Regions from separate parts of the Pseudomonas sp. Cab53 genome, predicted to be linked through region 2. Evidence: predicted binding sites of a transcription regulator. Region 2 holds the regulator's gene; the other holds the start of a gene.

Region 1 (4,421 bases), 3.1 Mb from region 2:
AGTCTTCTCTTCCGCAGTCACTTTGTCACCGGCGTCAGCGATCATCTTGCGAGTCGAGTGCACCAGGGCATCACCCTGGTTACGGGCGCTGGCCAGCTCTTCGAACTTGCGGTCTTCCTCGGCGTTGACTTCAGCATCGCGAACCATCTGCTGAATTTCTTCCTCGGACAGGCCGGAGTTGGCCTTGATCACGATCGACTGGGTCTTGCCGGTGGCCTTGTCTTTCGCGCCGACGTGCAGGATGCCGTTGGCGTCGATGTCGAAGGTCACTTCGATTTGTGGCACGCCACGTGGTGCTGGTGGAATCTCGGCCAGGTCGAACTTGCCCAGGGACTTGTTCTGGGCGGCTTGCTTGCGCTCACCTTGCAGCACGTGAATGGTCACGGCGCTCTGGTTGTCGTCGGCCGTCGAGAACACCTGGGATTTCTTGGTAGGAATCGTGGTGTTCTTCTCGATCAGCGCAGTCATCACGCCACCCATGGTTTCGATACCCAGGGTCAGCGGGCTGACGTCAAGCAGCAGGACGTCCTTCACGTCACCGGCCAGAACGGCGCCCTGGATCGCAGCACCCATGGCAACGGCTTCGTCCGGGTTCACGTCTTTACGTGCTTCTTTGCCGAAGAAATCGGTCACCAGCTTCTGGACCAGTGGCATACGGGTCTGACCGCCCACCAGGATCACGTCGTTGATCGAACCGACGTCGATACCGGCATCTTTCATGGCGATGCGGCAAGGTTCGATGGTGCGTTGAACCAGGTCTTCCACCAGCGCTTCGAGCTTGGCGCGGGAGATCTTCACGTTCAAGTGCTTAGGACCGGTGGCATCTGCGGTGATGTACGGCAGGTTCACGTCGGTCGACTGGCTCGAGGACAGTTCGATCTTGGCTTTTTCAGCGGCTTCTTTCAGACGCTGCATCGCCAGCGGGTCACCCTTGAGGTTCATGCCGCTTTCTTTCTTGAACTCGTCGACGAGGTAGTCGATCAGGCGGATGTCGAAGTCTTCACCACCCAGGAACGTGTCACCGTTGGTTGCCAGTACTTCGAACTGGTGCTCGCCATCGACTTCGGCGATTTCGATCACGGAAACGTCGAAAGTACCACCACCCAGGTCATAGACGATCACGGTGTGGTCGCCCTTGGCCTTGTCCATGCCGTAGGCCAGCGCCGCAGCGGTCGGTTCGTTGATGATACGTTTTACATCCAGGCCCGCGATGCGACCGGCGTCCTTGGTGGCCTGACGCTGGCTGTCGTTGAAGTAGGCAGGCACGGTAATAACGGCTTCGGTGACCGCTTCGCCGAGGTAGTCTTCGGCGGTTTTCTTCATCTTCTTCAGGATTTCAGCCGAAATCTGTGGCGGTGCCATTTTCTGGCCGTTCACTTCGACCCAGGCGTCGCCATTGTCAGCCTTGGCGATTTTGTAAGGCACCATCTTGATGTCTTTCTGAACGACTTCTTCGTCGAACTTGCGACCGATCAGACGCTTCACCGCGTACAGGGTGTTATGCGGATTGGTCACGGCCTGACGCTTGGCCGACTGGCCAACCAGAATTTCGCCATCGTTGGCGTACGCGATGATCGACGGCGTGGTACGCGCGCCTTCGGCGTTTTCAATCACCTTGGCCTTGCCGTTTTCCAGCACGGAGACGCACGAGTTGGTGGTCCCCAGGTCGATACCGATAATCTTGCCCATGTTAACTCTCCCGGAACTTGGATTTGGTTGCCGCAGCAGTGGTGGCTAACTGCGGTAGCACTTAAACGCTTGACTTATAGATGGGGCCGTTACGACCGATTTCAAGCCTGCTCATCAATAGAAGGCGAAACCGGTGCTGGCGCCTTGCTGACCACGACCATGGCCGGGCGCAGCAGGCGGCCGTTGAGCAGATAGCCCTTCTGGAACACCTTCAGGACACTGTTCGGCTCGACGTCGGCACTTTCCTGCATCGCCATGGCCTGGTGATGCTCGGCGTTGAAGGGTTCGCCGTGCGGGTCGATGGCTTCCAGCTGATAACGCTTGAGGGTGTCCTGGAACATTTTCAGGGTCAGCTCGATGCCTTCGCGCATCGGACGGATGTTTTCGTCGTCCGGGCTGGACAGCTCCAGGCCGCGCTCCAGGCTGTCGATGATCGGCAGCAGGTCGCCGGCGAAACGCTCCAGGGCGAATTTGTGGGCTTTTTCCACATCCTGCTCGGCGCGACGGCGGACATTCTGCAGGTCGGCTGCCACACGCAACGCCTGATCCTGCGCGCCGGCCAATTGCTCTTCGAGCACTTGTACACGTGCTGCCAGATCATCACCCGAATCCTGGGGAGCCTGATTGGCGTCTAGATTTTGCGTATCCTGCGTCTGTTCGTCAGCCATAGATTTCTCCTTTCAATTTCGTCCGCGAGCTCGACTCGCGCTTCTGCCCCGGTATATGGGGCCAGGTTTTTCAGCTTCAAGGGCTTGCCGACGAATTAACCTTACAAAAAACAGCTGCATATCCATTCCAGCCAGCGCTAAGAAATGCTTCCGCTCAAGCAAATCGAGCTAAGCGAAGGCATTGTCAGGCCAAAACAAAACACTGTATAAATAACCAGACCTAAAGCCTGGGAGCGGCCTTATGCTGGTGCACCTGTCCGTACACAACTACGCCATCGTCGAACACCTCGACCTCGAACTCGATCGAGGCATGAGCGTGATCACCGGTGAAACCGGTGCCGGCAAATCGATCATGCTCGACGCCCTGGGCCTGACGCTGGGCGATCGCGCCGACAACGGCGTGGTGCGTCCCGGCGCGGACAAGGCCGACATCCTGGCGACCTTCGACCTGGTCGACATCCCCGAAGCCAGTGCCTGGCTGGCCGAGCGCGACCTGGACACCGACGGCCTGTGCATCTTGCGCCGGGTCATCACGGCGGAAGGCCGCTCGCGAGGCTACATCAACGGCACGCCCTGCCCACTGGGCGACCTCAAGGCCCTGGGCGAACTGCTGATCGACATCCATAGCCAGCACGAACACCAATCCCTGCTCAAGACCGACACCCATCGACGCCTGCTCGACGAGTACGCCGGTGCCACCGACCTGGCGCGCCAGGTTCAACTGGCGGCCCAGCGCTGGCGACAAACGCGCCAGGAACTGGACCGACTGTCCAACTCCGGCGACGAACAACGGGCGCGCCACCAACTGCTGAGCTATCAGCTCGAGGAGCTGGAAAACCTGGCCCTGGGCGAAAATGAACTGGAAGAGCTGGAGCAGGAACACAAGAACCTGACCAACGCCGAAGCCCTGCTGGGCATCTGCCGCCAGGTCGTGGAGCAGTGCAGCGAAAGCGATTCGGGAAACGTGCTCAATGCGCTGACCGCCAGCCTGAATCGACTCACCAGCGTGAACAACTCGGTCGGAGCCCTGAACGAAGCGACCAACCTGCTGACGAGTGCACAGATTCAGGTCGAGGAAGCCGTCGGGGAACTGAACCGCTTCCTCGACCACTTCGATGCCGACCCAGCGCGCCTGCAATACCTGGAAGAGCGGCTGGATACCATCTATACCCTGGCACGCAAGCATCGCGTCCAGCCGACCGACGTCGTCGAACTTCAGCAACGCCTGCTGGAGGAACTGGAAACCCTGAACGCCAACGATGAGTCCATCGAGCGCCTGGGGGAGGAACTGGCATCCTACGCCCGTCATTACCAGGAAAAGGCCAAGGAGCTCAGCGCACTTCGGCAGCAGGCCGCCACCGGGCTGGCCAGCGCCGTGGAACAGGAAATCCAGCGCCTGGGCATGCCCGGGGGCCGCTTCACCATCGAGCTGAAACCCAACGCCAGCGATGAACTCCAGCCCAACGGATTGGAGCAAGTGGAATTGCTGGTCAGCGCCAACCCCGGGCAACCGCTCAAGGCCCTGGCAAAAGTCGCCTCGGGCGGTGAGTTGTCACGGATCAGCCTGGCCATCCAGGTCATCACGGCGCAGACCTCGCGCGTGCCGACACTGGTCTTCGACGAAGTGGACGTGGGCATCGGCGGCCCGACGGCGGAGATTGTCGGCCAGTTGCTGCGCCGACTGGGGGAGCGCGGTCAGGTGCTGACCGTCACTCACTTGCCCCAAGTGGCCGCCCAAGGGCACCAGCATCTATTTGTGCATAAGGTGCGCGGCGAGGATGCCACCCGAACGGCCGTGTCCAAGCTCAACAAGAGCGAGCGCGTGGAGGAAGTGGCTCGAATGCTGGGAGGGATCGACCTCACCAAGGAATCCCTGGCCCACGCGAAAAAAATGGTCATCGCCGCAAAAACCTGACATACGACCGATAAAAGCCACAAAGCAAGAAGGCGACCCTGGGGTCGCCTTCTATCGTTTTGGGAGCCGTGGCTCACGCAACGTGCTTACTTCTTTTTGCGCACGTGCAGGACGAGATGGTGGTCGATCAACTCGAAGCCATACTCCTC
Region 2 (4,421 bases):
CCAGCGCGGGATGGTGTTCCAGCAGCACACGCTGTTCCCGTGGCGCAGCGTGCGCGACAACGTGGCCTTCGGCCTGAAGATGCGGGGCCTGGGCAAAGCCGAACGGCAGCGGGCGGCGGATGAAATCCTCGCCCTGGTGGGCCTGGACGGATTCGCCGGGCACTGGCCGGACCAACTGTCCGGGGGCATGCAGCAGCGGGTGGAGATCGCCCGGGTGCTAGTCAATCGGCCACGACTGCTGTTGATGGACGAACCCTTCGGTGCCCTGGACGCCTTGACCCGGTTGAACATGCAGCAGTTGCTGCTGGAGATCTGGACCCGCATCCGCACCACCGTGGTGTTCGTCACCCACGACATCGACGAGGCACTGTTCCTGGCCGATCGACTGCTGGTGATGAGCCCGCGCCCGGGTCGGATCATCGAGGACTTGCGCCTGGATTTTCCCCGGCCACGCACCACCGAACTGGTCACCCGTCCCGAGTTTTCCCTGTTGAAGCGCCACTGCCTCGAGTTGTTGCGCCATGAGGACGGCCAGCCGTTACCGCGCCTCAATCCCCTCGGGCTTCCCCTTGAAACCTCCTTGCCGCGATTTGCCTTATGACCTCTTTATTTGAAGACACCGACAACGATGACATCCTCGCCCTGCAACCGCGCCTGGTGGACGAGGACCCCGGTGTGCGCCGCATCGCCCTGATTGAACTGGCCGACCTCGAGGAACCCGAAGGCCTGCTGTGGCTGGTGGATCGTCTGGCCCACGATGCCAGTTCCGAGGTCCGCGCCGAGGCCGCGCGACTGCTCGAAGCCTGGGAAGACGCGCCGGTGGTCGCCGCGTTGTGCCAGGCCCTCACCGATCCGTCCCCGACGGTGCAGGGCGCCGCCGCCCAGAGTCTGAGCCTGCTCAAGAGCGAGGCTGCGGGGAGGGTGATCCTGCCCTGGGCCGCCCATGAGACCGTTAGCGTGCGCGTCGCCGCGTTCAGGGCCTTGCGCGAATTGCGCCTGGCCGACGCGGCACCGGTCGCGCTCATTGCCCTGGCCGACACCGATGCCAGCGTCCGCCGTGAGGCAGTTGGCGTGCTCGGCTGGCTCAAGCACCTCGACGCGTTGCCGGCGCTGGCGCGGTTGGCCAGCGCCGACCCGGACACCGAGGTGCGCCGGGCGGCCACCGGTGCCCTCGGCCTGGGCTCTGACGCACACGTCTTGTCGGCCTTGCGCCAGGCACTGCGGGACCCTGCCTGGGCGGTGCGCGAAGAAGCCGCCACCACCCTGGGCAAGGTCGGCCACGCCGATGCCGGCCCAGCGCTGGTCGAGGCCCTGGGGGATGATTATTGGCAAGTGCGCCTGCGCGCCACCCGTAGCCTCGGCCGCTTGCGCTATGCCCCGGCGTTGTCGGGGTTGATCGAGACCCTGGGCCATCGCATCAGCAACCTGCGCAAGGAAGCCGCCCTGGCCTTGGGCGAGTTGAACGACCCCGCTGCGATCCCGGCATTGCAGGCTGCCCAGGACGATGGCGACCCTGAAGTCCGCAAGGCCGTGCGCATCGCCCTGGCGCAAGTGCAATGAGCCCGCTGGCGATGGGCAACAGCCCTGACAAAGGCCAGTTGAGGTTGAACTGGCCCGATGGCCGCGAACAACGCCTGGACCACACTGAACTGCGCCGCCAGTGTCCTTGTTCCCAGTGCCGGGCGTTTCGCTTGCAAGGGTTGGCGGTGCAGGTCGATCCACGGGTTCGGGTGGTGGAGGTCAATGCCCAGGGGTATGGGGTCCAGTTGGTCTTCAGCGATGGCCATGGGCGCGGGATTTATCCATGGGCTTACCTGGCAGGGCTTGGACATTGACTGTGGGAGCGGGCTTGTTCGCGAAGACGCCGGCGCATTCAACACTTTCTTTGACTGGCACACCGCTTTCGCGAGCAAGCCCGCTCCCACAGGGAGGTGCATGGCTGTGAGCTGACTGACGGCGCTTGTCAGAAAAAACCGACAGGAGTACAAATGTACTCCATGACGACTCTCACTCCCCGCCGCACCGCCATCCTGACCTTCATCCGCGAACGCATCGCCGATCAGGGCCAGTCTCCCAGCCTCGCCGAGATCAGCGAGGCGTTCGGCTTTGCCTCGCGCAGTGTCGCCCGCAAGCATGTGCTGGCGCTGACCGAAGCCGGTTTCATCGAGGTCAATCCACACCAGGCCCGAGGCATCCGGTTGTTGAACCAGCCACCGCGGCCCGAACTGCTGGACGTGCCGGTGCTGGGGCGGGTGGCGGCCGGCTTGCCGATTGGCGCCGACGCCGACGTCCACAGCCGCCTGATGCTGGACCCGGCGATGTTCACCAAGGCGCCGGATTACCTGCTGCGGGTGCAGGGCGACTCGATGATCGGGGATGGCATCCTCGACGGTGACCTGGTGGGTGTACAACGCACCCCCCAGGCCGCCAATGGCCAGATTGTCGTGGCGCGGCTCGACGGTGAGGTCACCATCAAGCGTTTCGAGCGGATCGGCGAGCGCGTGCGCCTGCTGCCGCGCAACCCGGCTTATCAGCCGATCATTGTCGAAGCCGATCAGGACCTGGCCATCGAAGGCGTGTTCTGCGGCCTGTTGAGGCAAGGCTGATGGGCGCTGTCGTCGCGCTGGACACGCTGTTCAATGCGGGCCAGGTCTGGAAGGGCCGGCCCGCGCCTCCAGCCGCCAGCCCGCAACCTACCGGGCATGCTGCGCTGGATGCGGCCTTGCCGAGTGGCGGCTGGCCGGAAGCGGCGTTGACGGAATTGCTCATCGCCGCCCCGGGCGTGGGCGAGTTGCAAGTGGTGTGGCCGACCCTCGCCCGATTGTCGAGCGCGGGGGAGCGCATCGTGCTGGTGGCGCCTCCGTTCGTGCCTTATCCCCAGGCCTGGCAGAACGCCGGTGTGGACCTGCGCCAGTTGTCGGTGATTCAGGCCGATGAGCGCGATGCCTTGTGGGCCGCCGAACAATGCCTGCGCTCGGGCAGTTGCGGCGCGGTGTTGTGCTGGCCTCGTCAGGCAGACGACCGGGCTCTGCGCCGGCTGCAAGTGGCGGCCGAAACCGGCCAGACCCTGGCGTTCGCCTGGCGCTCGATGCAGGAAGCCATCAACCCGTCGCCGGCGGCCTTGCGCATCGCCATCGACGCCCGACCCGCGCAGTTGCGCGTGCTCAAGTGTCGAGGCGGGCTGGCCCGTTCGGCGCCGATTGCCTTTGCCGCGTCCACAAGGCACTGAGGTTGCGATGCGCTGGGTTTGTATTCTCTTTCCGCAATTGGCGCTGGATGCCGCGCTGCGTCAGCGACCCGATCCCGACGAGCCGCTGGCGCTGCTGACCGGCCCGGCTCAGCGGCGGGTGCTGCAAGCGGTGAATGCGTCGGCGCGAGCTCTGGGCTTGCGTCCGGGCCAGACCATGACCGCTGCCCAAGCCTTGAGCAAAGGCTTTGCCACCGCCGAGTACGACGCCGCGCAGATCGAACACTGGCAGCAATTTCTGGCTGCCTGGGCCTACCGTTTCAGCGCCCAGGTCAGCGTGCATTACCCGCGCACGGTGCTGTTCGAGATCGAGTCGAGCCTCGGCCTGTTCGGTCCCTGGCCGGTGTTCGAGGCGCGGTTGCGGGCTGAGTTGACGGCGCTGGGGTTCCGCCATCGCATCGTCGCCGCGCCGAACCCGGTGGCGGCGCGGGTGTTGGCCAATGCCTACGACGCCCTGGTGGTGCCCGATGACGAGGCCCTGCAAGCGTGCCTGGGGCAGATGCCGGTGGAACGGATCGGCCTGCAAGCCGAAGTCGCCACGGCGTTGTCACGCATGGGCTTGCGTCGTTTGAGCCAGGTTCAGGCCTTGCCCCGACATACCCTGGCGCGGCGCTTTGAAGCCCAGGTGCTCAAGCACCTCGATGCGCTCACCGGCAGCCGCACCCTGGCGCTGTCGTTCTACCTGCCACCGGACCGTTTCGATGTGCGCATCGAGCTCAACTACGACGTCCAGTCCCACCAGGCGCTGTTGTTCCCGTTGCGCCGCTTGACCGGTGACCTGTCGGCGTTCCTGTGCGGGCGTGACAGTGGCGTACAGCGCTTTGACCTGCACCTGGAACACGCCGGACTGCCGGACACGGTGATCAAGGTCGGCCTGCTCAGCGCCGAGCGGGAGCCTTCGATGCTGTTCGAACTGGCCCGTGGTCGCCTGGAACAGGTTCAGGTCGAAGCCCCGGTGCGCGGCTTTCGCTTGTGCGCCGAAGACCTGCCGAGCTTCGTGCCCCAACGCCTGGAGCTGTTCGATGAGCGCCCGCAACAGTCCTTGCCCTGGGAGCAATTGCGCGAGCGCCTGCGGGCCCGGCTGGGGGACGAAGCGGTGCAGGGCCTGGGGTTTCGCGATGATCACCGCCCCGAATGTGCCTGGCAGATGAGCGCCCAGCCTCGGCCACAGGCT

What was found. Region 2 encodes LexA, which represses DNA repair genes until DNA is damaged. Its sites were predicted from a motif close to CTGTNTNNNNANACAG; they were not measured.
Region 1: the regulator LexA is predicted to act here: its motif matches at 2,560-2,575, upstream of recN (DNA repair protein RecN).

Annotation. Positions count from the first base shown of each region.
Region 1 covers NZ_AP021902.1:889,368-893,788, reverse strand. Annotated here, with positions in the region: gene dnaK (molecular chaperone DnaK) at 1-1,725, opposite strand, end outside; gene grpE (nucleotide exchange factor GrpE) at 1,791-2,357, opposite strand; gene recN (DNA repair protein RecN) at 2,599-4,272, shown strand; gene fur (ferric iron uptake transcriptional regulator) at 4,359-4,421, opposite strand, start outside.
Region 2 covers NZ_AP021902.1:3,950,865-3,955,285, reverse strand. Annotated here, with positions in the region: gene KI241_RS17160 (ABC transporter ATP-binding protein) at 1-601, shown strand, start outside; gene KI241_RS17155 (HEAT repeat domain-containing protein) at 598-1,560, shown strand; gene KI241_RS17150 (DUF971 domain-containing protein) at 1,557-1,835, shown strand; gene lexA (transcriptional repressor LexA) at 1,989-2,606, shown strand; gene imuA (translesion DNA synthesis-associated protein ImuA) at 2,606-3,229, shown strand; gene KI241_RS17135 (DNA polymerase Y family protein) at 3,237-4,421, shown strand, end outside.